2 regions of the Stenotrophomonas sp. T8 genome follow, and region 1 is predicted to be linked to the other one. Evidence: riboswitches for the same ligand, from Rfam matches in the RefSeq annotation. Region 1 holds a riboswitch; the other holds the start of a gene.

Region 1 (7,677 bases):
TGTGCGCACGATGGCAACAGCAGCACCCTGGCGATGCCAATGCCTACATCCGCAAACGCGCCATGCGCTCGTTGCGGTAGTGCCGGCCGCTGGCCGGCAACCTCATCAACCTCAAGGAAGGCCTTCCATGTCCTACACCCTCATCGAGCTCTACACCGCTCTGGCCACCTTGTAACAGCGCCTCCGGAGGCGCATGGCACATGCGTCTGTCACCCGGACGCGGTAAACAGGACATTGCCCATGTCCATCCGCAGGGAAGTTGATCATGCAGAGCACGCTCCAGGTAACGCTGTACGGCCCGCAGGGCGATACGCCGGCACTGCAGCTGCCGCAGATGGAAGGGCCCTCGGTGGCCATCCCGGAAGCGGTACTGCGCCGGCTGGTGTCCGATCTCTACACCATCCGTTCCCTGCTCAATCCCGAGCAGCTGGACGCGGCCCGGCAGGAGCTGGACCGCGTGCTGGAGCGCTGGGCCGACATCCACGAAGGCCTGCTGCTGGACGTGGAAGTGCATGGCAGATGAGCGACCTTGCACGGCGGCCACCGCGTGGGCTGCGCGGTCAGGCGCATCACTGAACCGCGCGCCCAGTTGCGGATGAAACATTTTGCACTGCGCAAAAGCTGTGCTATCAATAGATCCCATGAACGCAGCCGCCACCCGCTTTTACTGGTATTACTTTCCGAAGCCACTGGCGGAGGAAGGACTGCGCTCACCCTGAAGAAAGCTTCAGACGCATTCCCGAAAGCCGCCAGCGAACCTGGCGGCTTTTTTCATGCCGCCACGCTGGGGACCCCCAACGTTCCGGAGATCTCCTGCAATGCCCCCGCACACCGACGACCTGCGTATCCGCACCATCGAACCGCTGACACCGCCCGCCCAGCTGCTGGCGATGCTGCCCTGTGACGATGAGGCTTCCGACACCGTCAGCGCCTCGCGCGCGGCCCTGCACCAGATCCTGCACGGCCGTGACGACCGCCTGGCGGTGGTGGTGGGCCCGTGCTCGATCCACGACCCGAAGGCCGCCATCGAGTACGCCCAGCGCCTGAAGCCGCTGCGCGACGCGCTGGCTGGCGAGCTGGAAATCGTCATGCGCGTGTACTTCGAGAAGCCGCGCACCACGGTGGGCTGGAAGGGCCTGATCAACGACCCGGACCTGGACGGCAGCTTCAGGATCGACAAGGGCCTGCGCGTCGCCCGTGGCCTCCTGCGCGACATCAACAAGCTCGGCCTGCCGGCCGGTGTTGAATTCCTCGATGTGATCTCGCCGCAGTACATCGCCGACCTAGTGGCATGGGGCGCGATCGGCGCACGCACCACCGAAAGCCAGGTGCATCGCGAGCTGGCTTCGGGGCTGTCGTGCCCCGTCGGCTTCAAGAACGGCACCGATGGCAACGTGAAGATCGCCGCCGACGCGGTGGGTGCGGCATCCAACCCGCATCATTTCCTGTCGGTCACCAAGCAGGGTGGCACTGCCATCGTGTCGACCACCGGCAACCCGGATTGCCATGTGATCCTGCGCGGTGGCAAGCAACCGAACTACGACGCTGGCAGCGTGGCTGAGGCCTGCCAGGTGCTGGCCAAGGCCAAGCTGCCGGCGCGCCTGATGATCGATGCCAGCCATGCCAACAGCCTGAAGAACCCCGAGAACCAGCCGAAGGTGATCGACGACATCGCCGCTCAGATGGAAGACGGCGAACAGCGCATCGTGGGCGTGATGATCGAGAGCCATCTGGTCGGGGGCCGCCAGGAACTGGTGGAAGGCCAGCCGCTGGTCTACGGGCAGAGCATCACCGATGGCTGCATCGACTGGGACACCACCGTGACCGTGCTGGAGCGACTGGCTGCGGCCGTGCGTGCCCGTCGTGAAGTGAAGGTGTCCGAAGCGGCGTGAATGAAGCCGCCTGATGGCGGCACGTGTGTGGATGGCGGCCAGCGCCTGCGGGGGTGCGGCCGCGATCAGGGCCGGCCGGAGTTGGAGACCGGCCCATCTGCACCGGCGATGCGCCTGGCGCTGCGCATGAGCGACAGCGCCAGGTACATCGCCGGGGTGGTGCAGTCGATCCGCGCCCAGCATGGAACCCCAGGCGAACGCGAACCTCAATGCACTTCGTCGTGGTACACGAACTTCGGCATTTCCCAGCGGTAGTGGATCGCCATCAGGCGCAGCGCGAAGCCGCCGCCGAGGCAGCACAGGATCGCGGTGGCGTCGGCCACGCCCCACTGCAGCAGCAACAGATACGCCGCGCCGGTCAGCAGCGCGATGATCGCGTACAGCTCCTTCTGGAAGATCAGCGGCACCTCGTTGCAGAGGATGTCGCGCAGCACGCCGCCGAACGCCCCGGTCAGCATGCCGGCGATCAGCACGATCGGCATCGCATGGCCGGCTTCGCGCGCGATCGAGCAGCCGATCAGGGTGAAGGCGATCAGGCCCAGTCCGTCGAGTACCAGGAAGGTGCGGCGGAAGTGGTGCATCCAGCGTGCCACCCAAGTGGCGATCAGCGCCGCGCATACGGTGAACCCCAGGTACTCGGGATGCTTCACCCAGCCCAGCGGGTAGTGGCCGAGCAGGATGTCGCGCAGTGATCCACCACCGAGGGCAGTGACACAGGCGATCATGACCACACCGAACAGGTCCATGCGGCGGCGGCCGGCAGACAGTGCACCGGTCATGGCTTCGGCGGAAATGGCAATCAGGTAGATGATGGACAGCAGCATGGAACAGGCTCCGGGCGCGGTGGGGCCGGCCATGCGCAACTGCCACCACTGCCTGCGCAATGACGGGATGACGATGACCGGTGCCGCTCCCGCTGTCCTTTTGCCTGAGAGTTCAGCGGCGTTGGCCGCGTGCCCCTTCGGCGGATCGTCCCGGGCATGCCCGGTGACCTCTCTCCAGCTCGGCGAGTCGAATGCATGGTTGGTGGGATTCCAGCCCACCGGCCTGAGCGATCATGGGAGCCTGCGCCTTCGGCGGGCGCCAGCGCGGCGCCTCTCTCCTGCATTCGGGCGCCAGTATATCCGCTGCAGTGCAGCACGGCATAATCCAGGCATGGCCCCTTCCGCCCGCCCGTGGTTCCTGTACCTGCTCGAATGCCGCGATGGCAGCTATTACGCCGGCATCAGCACCGACGTGGACGCGCGTTTCGCCGCCCACCAGGCCGGCAAGGGCGCGCGCTACACCCGGGCCCGGCCACCGCTGCGCGTGCTGGCCGTGCGCGAATACCCGGACCGGGCCGCCGCCTCACGCGCCGAGTGGCAACTCAAGCAGCAGCCCCGCGAACGCAAGCTGGCCTGGCTGCAGGCGCTCTTGTAGAGCCGAGCCCACGCTCGGCTGTTGTTGCTGCTGCCTGATGGTGAAGCCGAGCATGGGCTCGGCTCTACAGTAGATCCACGCCACGCGTGGATGGGCTACCCGGCCCATGCGATGATCGCCCCGCGCCCAGAGCTGGAGACCCGGATGTCCACGATCGCCCTGCTGTTCGCTCTTTCCGCAGCAACGAACCCTGCCGCCGACCCGGCCACCCTCGCGGCCATCGAAGCCACCTGCCACGACTACGTCGACGGCCAGCTGGAGGCCGACCCGCAGCGCGTCGCCCGCTCCCTGCATCCGGACCTGGCCAAGCGCGCTGTGCTCGGCGATACACCCGACGAACGCCTGGGCCTGCGCCGGATGTCGAAGGAAGAACTGGTCTCGCTGACGAAGCAGGGCGCGTTGAAGACCCCGAAGGATCAATGGGATCGTCGCTGCACGGTGCTGGACGTGACCGGCAACGCGGCCTCGGTGCGGCTGGAGACCCCCTGGTTCGTCGATTACTTCCACATGGGGCGCTTCGACCAGCGCTGGGTCATCGTCAACGCGTTGTGGTATCCAAAGCCGAAGGCACAGTGAGCGATGCGTGCCGCCGGCAAAGCATGGATCTCCGTCGTCGTGCTGGTCGCCGGCATCGCGCTGCTGCCTGGCCTGCTGTACCTGCTCGGGCTGGCATTGGCAGGCGGTCGGCCGAAGCCGGCCGACCGTGCGCCCAGTGGTGTGGCTGCGTGTAGCAGCGAGCCACGGGCGGGATACCAGCCGATGAACCCCTGGCGCTTTACCGCCCAGTTCTTCGACAAGGACGCGATGAAGAAGGTGCCTGAAGTGGAGCGGGAGGCCTTCTGGATTGCCCGGCGCTACCTGTGGCGGCAACCGCAGCGCGGCATGCTGCGCTGGCATCTCAGCAGTACCGCACTGACGATCTGGATCACCCGGCATTGGAGTGCCGCGCAGATTGCCGACACCGCGAGGAAGGAGGACTTCTGCCGGACCTGGTCGAAACGGCGGGTGCCCGGTGGCCCGATGAACCAGTAGATCCACGCCATGCGTGGAGGGTGTTGACCGGGTCAGAGCCCTTTCCTGTGGAAAGGGATCCGACCCCGTTGCGTGCAGCCCTACCGCCTCGGCCGCCGGTCATCCTGATCATCACCGAAGATGATCCGCGCACTGCGCTGGTAGCTCCAGTACGCGACTGCCCAGTTCAGCAGCACCACGATGCGGTTGCGGAAGCCGATCAGGAAGAACACGTGCGCGGCCAGCCAGAACCACCAGGCCAGCACGCCGGAAAGCTGCAGCCGGCCCAGGTGCACGATCGCGGCCATGCGGCCGATGGTGGCCAGGTTGCCGTAGTCGGCGTACTTGAACGGGCCGGGCTCGGGCTTGCCGTGCAGGCGCGCGCGGATCACCTCGGCCACGTACTTGCCCATCTGCTTGGCGGCCGGTGCCACCCCGGGTACCGGCTTGCCGTCGGCTTGGCTCAGTGCGGCCAGGTCGCCGGCCACGAACAGCTCCGGGTGACCGGGCAGGGTCAGGTCCGGTTGCACCGGCACGCGTCCGGCGCGGTCCAGTGGCACGTCCAGCGTGCGCGCCAGCGGTGAAGCGGCCACGCCGGCGGCCCAGACCACGGTGCGCGCCGGTACGAACTGTTCGCCGAGCTTGAAGCCCTGGCTGTCGATGTCGCTCACCGGGGTACCGGTCAGCACTTCCACCCCCAGCTTTTCCAGTTGGCGGCGCGCCTTCAGCGAAAGCACATCCGGGAACGAGGACAGCACGCGGCGCCCAGCCTCGACCAGCCGCACCCTGGCGCTGGCCGGGTCGATGTGGCGGAATTCGTTGCGCAGCGTGTGGCGCGCGATCTCGGCCAGGGTGCCGGCCAGTTCGACACCGGTGGGACCACCACCGACGATGGCGAAACTCAGCCACGCCGCCTTCTTCGCCGGATCCGGTTCAGCCTCGGCGCGTTCGAACGCCAGCAGCAGCTTGCGGCGCAGCGCGATGGCATCGTCCAGCGTCTTCAGGCCGGGCGCATCATCGGCCCACTGATCGTTGCCGAAGTAGGCGTGGGTGGCGCCGGTGGCCAGCAGCAGGCTGTCGTAGTCCAGCGTGCTGCCATCGGCCATGCGGATCTGCCGCGCCTGCTTGTCGATGGCCACCACTTCGCCGAGGCGGACTTCCACATTGCGCTGGTGGCCGAGGATGTGGCGCAGCGGTGCGGCGATATCCGGCGCGGACAGGCCGGCGGTGGCCACCTGGTACAACAGCGGCTGGAACAGGTGATGGTTGCGGCGATCGACCAGGGTGATGCGTATGCGCTCGCGGGCCAGGGCACGGGTGGCCCAGAGACCGGCAAAACCGCCGCCGACAACGACCAGGTGGGGAACGCGTTCGCGACTCATCGACTCACTCCAGTGGGGGCATCGGGGGAAGCGCCTGGCATCTTCGCACGGCGGCCACCTGTCACGTCAGCGCCGGCCCGGATCGGCGATACTCGGGTTCAGGCAACGGCCCGTGAGGAGCCCATGAGCGAACCGGAAAAGCGCATCGCCCTGTTGATCGACGCCGACAATGCGCCGGCCTCGAAGATCGACGAGGTCCTGGCGGAAGTCGCCCGCTACGGCGTGGCCAACGTGCGCCGTGCCTACGGCAACTGGAAGAGCCCGCGACTGAAGGGGTGGGAAGCGGTGCTGCATGAGTATGCGATCCGCCCGATCCAGCAGTTCGCCTACAGCAAGGGCAAGAACGCTTCGGACATGGCGATGGTGATCGATGCCATGGATCTGCTGTACGCGCGCAACCTTGATGGCTTCGCCATCGTCTCCAGCGATGCGGACTTCACCCCGATGGTGATGCGCCTGCTGACCGATGGCGTGAAGGTATATGGCTTCGGCGAGAAGAAGACGCCCGAGCCATTCGTCAATGCGTGCTCGAAGTTCACCTACCTGGAGGCACTGGGCCAGACCCATGCCAGCGTGCCGGATGCCGAACAGGCGTCCAGCGAGCAGGCCTCGAACGAGCCGGTGGCCAACGACGATGCCCGGCCACGCAAGAGCGGTGCGGAAATGCGCAGTGACACCCGGCTGGTGAAGATGCTGCGCCGTGCGGTGTCCGCGGCCGAGGGTGAGGATGGCTGGTCGCACCTCGGCCCGGTCGGCAGCCAGATCGGCAACCAGGCTTCGTTCGATCCGCGCAACTATGGCTACGGCAAGCTCAGCGACCTGCTGGCGGCGATCGGCCTGTTCGAGCTGAAGAAGGATGGCAAGTCCTCCTACGTGCGCGCGCTGCCAAAAAAGAACCGGTAGTGCCGGCAAAAGAACCGGTAGTGCCGGCCGCTGGCCGGCATGCTACAGACGCAAGATCCCGCATCCGGCACGCACACACCCGTAACGATCAGGCGTATCGTTGCCGCTCGCATTGCCAGCAAAGGAAACCCGCATGTTGAAGATCTGGGGCCGCCGCAATTCCAGCAACGTCCGCAAGGTGCTGTGGTGTGCTGAGGAAATCGGCCTGCCGTACGAATCCATCGAGGTCGGTGGCAGCCACGGCGGCACGCAGACGCCGGAGTACCAGGCGATGAATCCCAACGGCCTGGTGCCGGTGATCGAAGACCACGGCCTGCCGCTGTGGGAATCGAACGCCATCGTGCGCTACCTGAGCGCCCGCTACGCGCTGGGCACCCTGTACGCCGAGGACCCGATGGAACGCGCCCAGGCCGAGAAGTGGATGGACTGGAGCACTTCGCGGATGGCGCCGCTGTACAGCGACCTGGTCTGGGGCATCATGCGCACCGCGCCGGCCGACCGCGACGAAGCGCGGATCAATGCCGCCATCGTGCGCGCCGGTGACTACCTGGCGATGGCCGACGCCACCCTGGCCAGGCAGCCGTGGCTGTCGGGCGAGACGTTCGCGATGGGCGACATCCCGCTGGGCTCGCTGGTCTATGCCTGGTTCGAACTGCCGATCCAGCGACCGGAGCTTCCGCACCTGGCGGATTGGTATGCGCGCCTGCGCGAGCGGCCGGCCTACCAGCGCGGCGTGATGTCGCCGCTGACGTAAGCACTGCCCGGTACTGAAACGCAGCCGAGCACGGCTCGGCTCTAAGGTAGTGCCGAGCCATGCTCGGCAGTGCTCTACGGGATCAATACAGGTCCGTTGGATCCACATCCAGCGACCAGCGCACCTTGCGCGCTTCCGGCAGCGCATAAAGCTGCGGCACCAGCTGCGCGAGCACGCCATGCAAGGGTGGCCGCTGCGGCGCCGACAGCAGCAGCTGTGTGCGCTGGTAGCCCGCGCGCCGCGGCATCGGCGCCGGCATCGGGCCGTACGCCTCCACCACGTTCTGCTCGCCCAGCAGCTGCCGCGCAGCCAGCAG
Region 2 (7,677 bases), 720 kb from region 1:
GATCCTGGCGCTGATCTTCGGCCTGCTGCTGAGCGAGGCGCACACCCGCCTGCAGTTCCTGTCGATGGTGGCGCTGACCGCCACCATCGCCGCCGGCAGCGCCATCGCCCGGCGCATGCGCGAGGCGTGACTGAAGCTGTAGAGCCGACCCTACGGTCGGCTGCGGTTGCTGTAGTTTCTGTAGAGCCGACCCTGTGGTCGGCTGCTGTTCGCGTAGTCGCCAGCCGAGCGCGGGCTCGGCTCTACAGCCGGCATACATCCGCCGTGCCATCCTGATCGTGTGGGCCGCCAGCGGCCCGTCGACCAGGAGTACCGCATGCTGCGCAGCCGTCCCTTCCTGATGTTCACCGGCCAGGCCGAGGCCGCGCTGGCCCTGTACGCCGAAGCCTTTGCCGATTTCCGCCTGCTGGCCCTGCAACGCCACCCCGAGGGGGCCGGCGCCGGCGTACCCGGACAGGTCCGCCAGGCCATCTTCCTGCTCGGTGGCACCCATTACCTGTGCTTCGACAGCCTGGATGTGCACGACTTCACCTTCAGCCCGTCGATCTCGCTGTTCGTCGAGTGTTCCGGTGCCGAGCAGTTCGAGCGTGCGGCACGCGTGCTGGGCGAGGGCGGCCATTGGTTGATGCCGGTGGGTGATTACGACTTCAGCAACCGCTATGGCTGGGTGCAGGACCGCTTTGGCGTATCGTGGCAGTTGAGCCTGGGACAGATGCCGGACCCGTGATCGGGTAACTGTGGGTGTGGACCCTGGTTCACACGCCCTCATGAAAACGGCCCGCTTGCGCGGGCCGTTTTCTTTATCGATGCAGTAAGGAATCAAGCCTCGACTTCATCATCTTTGTAGGCATCGACCGGGATGCAGGCGCACATCACGTTCTTGTCACCGTACACGTTGTCGACGCGTGCCACCGGCGGCCAGTACTTGCTCTGCTTCAGGCTGGCCAGCGGGAAGGCGGCCAGTTCGCGCGGGTAGGCGTGGGTCCACTCGCTGGCGGTCACCGCGGTGGCGGTGTGCGGCGCGTTCTTCAGCGGGTTGTCCTCGCGGTCCAGGCGACCGTCTTCGATCGCGCTGATTTCCTCTCGGATCTGGATCATCGCGTTGATGAAGCGATCCAGCTCGTGCAGCGACTCGCTCTCGGTCGGTTCGACCATCAGCGTGCCCGCAACCGGGAAGCTCAGGGTCGGGGCGTGGAAGCCGAAGTCGATCAGGCGCTTGGCGACGTCCTCGGCGCCGATGCCGCTGGTCTTCTCCAGCGGGCGCACGTCCAGGATGCACTCGTGCGCCACCAGGCCGTTACGGCCGGTGTACAGGGTCTTGAAGTGCGGAGCCAGGCGCTTGGCGATGTAGTTGGCGTTGAGCTGCGCGACCTGGGTGGCCTTGCGCAGGCCTTCGCGGCCCATCATCGCGATGTACATCCAGCTGATCGGCAGGATCGAAGCACTGCCGAAGCTGGCCGCGCTGACCATGCCGACCGGGCCGTTGTCACCCAGCTTGCCCGGCAGGAACGGGGCCAGGTGCTCCTTGACCGCGCATGGGCCCACGCCCGGGCCACCACCGCCGTGCGGGATGCAGAAGGTCTTGTGCAGGTTCAGGTGCGAAACGTCCGAACCCCACTTGCCCGGCTTGGCCACGCCGACCAGGGCGTTCATGTTGGCGCCGTCGGTGTACACCTGGCCGCCGTGCTTGTGGATGATCTCGCAGATCTCGACCACCTCTTCCTCGAACACGCCGTGCGTGGACGGGTAGGTCATCATGATCGCGGCCAGGCGGTCGCTGTACTTCTCGGCGTTGAGGCGGATGTCCTCGACGTCGACGTTGCCGTTGGCATCGGTCTTGGTCACCACGACCTTCATGCCGCACATCTGCGCCGAGGCCGGGTTGGTGCCGTGTGCCGAGTCCGGGATCAGGCAGATGTCGCGGTGGCCTTCGCCGCGCGAGCGGTGGTAGGCACGGATCGCCAGCAGGCCGGCGTACTCGCCCTGCGCGCCGGAGTTCGGCTGCAGGCTGACCGCGTCGTAGCCGGTGCATTCGACCAGCATCGCTTCCAGCGTGTCGATCAGTTCCTTGTAGCCCAGCGCCTGGTCGGCCGGCACCAGCGGGTGGATCTGCGAGAACTCCGGCCAGGTCACCGGGATCATCTCGGCGGTGGCGTTGAGCTTCATGGTGCACGAGCCCAGCGGGATCATCGTGCGGTCCATCGCCAGGTCCTTGTCGGCCAGCGAACGCAGGTAGCGCAGCAGTTCGTGCTCGCTGTGGTGGGTGTTGAACACCGGGTGGGTCAGGAACGCGGACTGGCGCAGCAGGCCGGCCGGCAGCGCGTCGGCGGTGCTGGCGTCCAGCGCCTCGACGTCAGCCTGCGCGCCGAACACGGTGGCCAGCGCGACCACGTCGGCGCGGGTGGCGGTCTCGTCCAGGCTGATGCCGACCGAGTCGCTGTCGATCGCGCGCAGGTTGTAACCGGCGGCGCGTGCCTTGGCGTGGATCTCATCGGCATGCACGCCGGTGATGTGCAGGGTGTCGAAGAAGTCGCCACCGACCTGCACGCCGGCGTTGCGCAGTGCCGCAGCCAGGATCGAAGCCAGGCGGTGGGTGCGCCGGGCGATGCGGGTCAGGCCTTCCGGACCGTGGTAGACCGCATACATCGAGGCCATCACCGCCAGCAGCACCTGTGCGGTACAGATGTTCGACGTCGCCTTCTCGCGGCGGATGTGCTGCTCACGGGTCTGCAGGGTCAGGCGATAGGCCGGGTTGCCCTGGGCATCGATGGAGACACCGATCAGGCGGCCCGGCATCGAGCGCTTGTAGGCGTCACGGCAGGCCATGAACGCGGCGTGCGGGCCGCCGAAGCCGAACGGCACGCCGAAACGCTGGCTGTTGCCGACCACGATGTCCGCGCCCCATTCGCCCGGTGCGGCCAGCAGGGTCAGCGCCAGCAGGTCGGTGGCCACGGCCACCAAGCCGCCGCGTGCGTGCACGGCCTCGACCAGGGCCTTGTAATCGCCGATCTGGCCGAAGGTGTCCGGGTACTGCAGCAGCAGGCCGAAGGCTTCCGCTTCCAGTGCTTCGGCGGGGGTGCCGACGCGCAGCACGATGCCCATCGGTTCTGCGCGGGTGCGCAGCAGTTCCAGGGTCTGCGGGTGCACGGCGTCGTGCACGAAGAAGGTGTCCGACTTCGACTTGGCCGAACGCTTGGCCAGGGTCATCGCTTCGGCGGCGGCAGTGGCTTCGTCCAGCAGCGAGGCGTTGGCGATCTCCATGCCGGTGAGGTCGGCGCACAGGGTCTGGAAGTTGATCAGCGCTTCCATGCGGCCCTGCGAGATCTCGGCCTGGTACGGGGTGTAAGCGGTGTACCAGGCCGGGTTTTCCAGGATGTTGCGCAGGATCACGTTCGGGGTGTGGGTACCGTAGTAGCCCTGGCCGATGAAGCTGCGCAGCACGGTGTTCTTGTCGGCGATCGCGCGGATCTTCGCCAGTGCCTGCACTTCGGTCATCGACTCCGGCAGCGCCAGCGGCGCCGGCGACTTGATCTTGGCCGGCACGATGGCATCGGTCATCGCATCCAGCGACGCGTGGCCGACGACGTCGAGCATCTGCGCGATCTCGGCATCGTTGGGGCCGATGTGGCGCTCGACGAACGCATTGTGGTGCTCGAGCTCACGCAGGGAAGGGGTGTTCTGGGACATGGCGAAGGATCCGTCAGGAAAGGGCACACGCACGGGCACAAGCCGCCGGTCGGCGGTCTGCGGGGCGCCCCTCTGTCCTTTTGCCTGAGAGTTTGGAAGCGCGGAAAACCGCAGCTTCGTGCCCCTTCGGCGCCGGATCGAACCGGTCTCTCCAGAGTTCTGTTACGGGTGGTATCGGGCCTGAGCGATTACGGGCGTTGCGCCTTCGGCAGCGGTGTTCCGCTTCTCCCACCGTGTTGCCCGCCGATTATAGCCCGTTGCGGGCCCGCTGGCCGTCTACGGGCCTGGCCGCTGCGCCTGAATGGCCGATGGCCCGGACGTGCGTTTTGTGCATCGCTGCATGGCATCAGGCGCAATCCCCACCTATGATGGCCAGATACCCGAATTCATCTGGCGCCCTCCCTGCAGACAGGGACCGGCGCCCGCCGTGCGTGCCGCGCATGGCCCTGCCGGACGCCTTTCCCATGACCGCCGCTGTTGCTCCCTCCACCCGCCGCATGGCCCTGCTGCTTGCCGGCCTGGCCATGTTCGGCCCGTTCTCGATCGACACCATCTTCCCGGCCTTCCCGCAGCTGGCCCAGCGCCTGGCGGTGGACGAGGTGGCGGTGCAGCAGACCATCAGCGTCTACCTGCTGTTCTACGGCCTGATGAGCCTGGCGCACGGTCCGCTGTCCGACGCCTGGGGCCGCAAGCGGGTGATCCTCGGTGGCCTGGTGGTGTTCGTCGGCGCCTCGGTGGGCTGCGCACTGTCCACCGACCTGACCACGCTGCTGGCGTTCCGTGCGCTGCAGGGCCTGTCGGCGGGTGTCGGCATGATCGTCGGCCGCGCGGTGATCCGCGATCTGTACCACGGCCATGACGCGCAGCGGCTGATGAGCCAGGTGTCCATGCTGTTCGGCATCGCCCCGGCCATCGCGCCGATCATCGGTGGCTGGATCCTGCTCAGTGGCGCGGGGTGGCCGCTGATCTTCTGGTTCCTGGTGGTGTTCGGGCTGGTCCTGCTGGCGGCCACTGCACGCTACCTGCCCGAGACCCATCCCGTCGAAGCGCGCGTGCCGTTGTCGCCGCGCGTGCTGCTGCGTGATTACGTGCGCATCGGTTTCAATCCACGCTTCCTGCGCCTGGCGCTGGCCGGCAGCATCGGCTTTGGTGGAATCTTCCTGTACATCTCCTCGGCGCCGGTGTTCGTGATGCAGCACCTGCACCTGGGCGAGGGCGGTTTCGCCTGGTTGTTCATCCCGACCATCGGCGGCATGACCACCGGCTCATTCCTGTCCGGGCGCATGGCCGGGCACACCACGCCCACCCGCCAGGTCTCCATTGGTTTCGGCCTGTGCGCATTGTCAGTGCTGTTGAACGTTGGCTACGTGGTGCTGTCGCCACAGTTCGTGCTGCCATGGGCGGTACTGCCGATCTTCCTGGGTGGCATGGGCATGGCGCTGATCTTCCCGATCCTGGCGCTGGCGGTGCTGGACATGTACCCGCATCAGCGCGGCCTGGCCTCGTCGCTGCAGGCCTTCGTGCAGCTGATGATCAGCACCGTGGTGGCCGGCGTGGTGTCACCACTGCTGAGCGGCAGCCCGCTGCACCTGGCACTGGGCCAGGCGGCGTTCTTCGGCGCCGGTTTCGTGTTCTGGTACTGGGAACACCAGCGCGAGCGCGCGGCGCAGGCAGCCTGCACGGGTCACTGAGCAGCGCGCAGGGGTAGGGTGGGCCGCGATGCCCGAAACACTTGCGGCAGGGAACGGCCGGACTAGGCTGGGCATTCCAGCCAGCCGGTGCGTGGGTGCACGACAGCCAGCCGACCCAATGTCGTTGCATGAGGTTTCGCCATGGCTGCGCAGCAGACCTACCGCCTGTTCGAGGTGGCGCTGAAGGAGCGCCGCGTTCTTTCCCCTTCCCTGGACCGCATGGTGTTCACCGGCGCCGACGTGGCGCGGATGAAGACCGAAGGCCCGGACCAGCGCATCAAGGTATTCTTCCCCTTGCCCGGGCAGGACCTGCCACAGGTGCCCAGCGGCGAGGACTGGTATCCCCGCTACCGGGCGCTGCCGGACGATCAGCGCCCGCCGATGCGCACCTATACCATCCGCCAGCTGCGTGCAGAGCTGGGCGAAGTCGATGTTGATTTCGTGCTGCATGGCGAGACCGGGCCGGCCTCGCGCTGGGCCATCCATGCACGCCCCGGCGACCGTGTGGTGTTGCTGGCTCCCGATGCCGACTGTGCCGACAGCAGCGAAGGTTGGGAATGGAAGCCGCCGGCCGGCGTCGGCCAGGTGCTGCTGGTGGCCGATGAAACCGCGTTACCGGCGGTGGCCGGCATTCTTGAGGAACTGGCGGCCATGGTGGATCCGCCGCGTACGCTGGCGCTGCTGGAAGTGGCGCAGGCCGGCGACGCGGTGCCGCTGAAGGCGCCGGCCACGGCCGAGCTGGTCTGGCTGCCGCGCGGACAGGCGGCTTACGGGGCGCCCCTGCTGCAAGCGGTGCAGGCGCGGCTTGCGGCGGCTTCCAGCGTGGTTGCCGGCGATGAGCTGGAGGAGATCGATGTCGATGCCCAGATCCTCTGGGAGCAGGCCGATGCCAGCGTGGCCGGGCCGCTGTATGCCTGGGTGGCAGGCGAGGCGGCGGCGGTGATGGCGATCCGTCGCCATCTGGTCCGCGACTGCGGGCTGGATCGCCGCGCGATCAGCTTCATGGGCTACTGGCGGCACGGCAAAGTGCTGGATTGAGGGGGTGTGAAGCGGCGTGGCGGGTGGGGTGCGCTATCCTTGCGCCCCCCTCGCAGCGGTATTGCACCATGTCCACCAGCTCCAAGACCCGCCGCGACCAGCGCCGTCGCCAGGAAAAGCAGGCCGCCAACAAGGCCGCTGCCCAGGCCTCGCCGGTGGAGCCGCATGCCGAACTGCGCGACGCGCAGCGCACCCTGCTGGCCGGTGTCGTGCGCCGCGACGGCGAATGGGTGCTGGGCATGGACGGCCGTATCGCCGGCCACAGTGACTCCGCCGCACAGGTACTGGCGCTGATCATGCAGGCCGGTGAACTGCACGAGCGCAACGGCACGCCGGTGCGCCTGATGTACTCCGATGCGCTGCGCGACGCCGCGCACGCCGAAGCGAAAGAGAAGGGCCAGACCTTCGAGGAATTCAAGGCGGAACTGGCCGCGGCGATGGCGGCGAAGAAGGACAGCTGATCGCGCCGAATCTGTAGAGCCGAGCATGGCTCGGCTCTACAACACGGAAAAGGGGCGGATCCTTGCGGATCCGCCCCTTTTCTCATTTCGCCGCCGGGGCCGCGTTGGCCTGCCAGCCACACATCTGGCCTTCGTTCTGCTGCTTCAGCCACTCGTTGACCGGAGTGAAGTACTCGATCATCGGGCCGGCATCGAGCTTGTCGGTGCCGGTCAGCTCCTTCAGCGTGGCCTGCCACGGCTGGCTGGCACCCTTGCTCAGCATCGCCCAGTATTTCTGGCCGGCTTCCTTGTTGCCGTAGAAGGTGCACTCGTGCAGCGGGCCCTTGTAGCCGGCTGCATCGCACAGGCCCTTGTAGAACTGGAACTGCAGGATGCGGGCCAGGAAGTAGCGGGTGTAGGGGGTGTTGCCCGGCACGTGGTACTTCGCGCCCGGATCGAAGAATTCCTCGCCACGGGGGCTGGCCGGGGCCACGCCCTGGTACCTGGCCTTCAGGTCCCACCACGCCTTGTTGTAGTTGTCGGCGGTGATCGAACCATCGAACACGCCCCAGCGCCAGCGGTCGATCATCAGCCCGAACGGCAGGAACGACACGCCCGACAGCGCCATGCGCATCTGGTTGTTGATGACCGCTTCGCGGCTCTCGGTCGGTGCATCGACCAGGCCGATCGAGCTGAGGTACTTGGGCGTCATCGCCAGCACGATGGTGTCGCCGATCGCCTCATGGAAGCCATCGTTGGCACCGCCCTGGAACAGCGGCGGCAGCGGGTTGTAGGCCAGGTCGTAATAGATATGGCCCAGC

The links. A riboswitch is a leader RNA that binds a small molecule or an ion and turns the genes downstream of it on or off. The one in region 1 is predicted to bind glycine.
Region 2: another riboswitch for glycine. It lies ahead of gcvP (aminomethyl-transferring glycine dehydrogenase); the one in region 1 lies ahead of ACSDHM_RS16830 (trimeric intracellular cation channel family protein).

What each region holds. Positions count from the first base shown of each region.
Region 1 is NZ_CP195329.1:3,618,963-3,626,639, reverse strand. Features, by position in the region: gene ACSDHM_RS16845 (DNA alkylation repair protein) at 1-80, shown strand, start outside; gene ACSDHM_RS16840 (hypothetical protein) at 266-523, shown strand; gene ACSDHM_RS16835 (3-deoxy-7-phosphoheptulonate synthase) at 819-1,892, shown strand; gene ACSDHM_RS16830 (trimeric intracellular cation channel family protein) at 2,099-2,716, opposite strand; glycine riboswitch at 2,801-2,904, opposite strand; glycine riboswitch at 2,918-3,007, opposite strand; gene ACSDHM_RS16825 (GIY-YIG nuclease family protein) at 3,048-3,311, shown strand; gene ACSDHM_RS16820 (nuclear transport factor 2 family protein) at 3,456-3,887, shown strand; gene ACSDHM_RS16815 (hypothetical protein) at 3,891-4,343, shown strand; gene ACSDHM_RS16810 (NAD(P)/FAD-dependent oxidoreductase) at 4,424-5,704, opposite strand; gene ACSDHM_RS16805 (NYN domain-containing protein) at 5,828-6,607, shown strand; gene ACSDHM_RS16800 (glutathione S-transferase family protein) at 6,741-7,361, shown strand; gene ACSDHM_RS16795 (primosomal protein N') at 7,444-7,677, opposite strand, start outside.
Region 2 is NZ_CP195329.1:2,896,971-2,904,647, reverse strand. Features, by position in the region: gene ACSDHM_RS13625 (amino acid permease) at 1-130, shown strand, start outside; gene ACSDHM_RS13620 (VOC family protein) at 317-727, shown strand; gene gcvP (aminomethyl-transferring glycine dehydrogenase) at 820-3,687, opposite strand; glycine riboswitch at 3,750-3,852, opposite strand; gene ACSDHM_RS13610 (multidrug effflux MFS transporter) at 4,152-5,378, shown strand; gene ACSDHM_RS13605 (siderophore-interacting protein) at 5,520-6,416, shown strand; gene ACSDHM_RS13600 (hypothetical protein) at 6,485-6,877, shown strand; gene ACSDHM_RS13595 (M2 family metallopeptidase) at 6,960-7,677, opposite strand, start outside.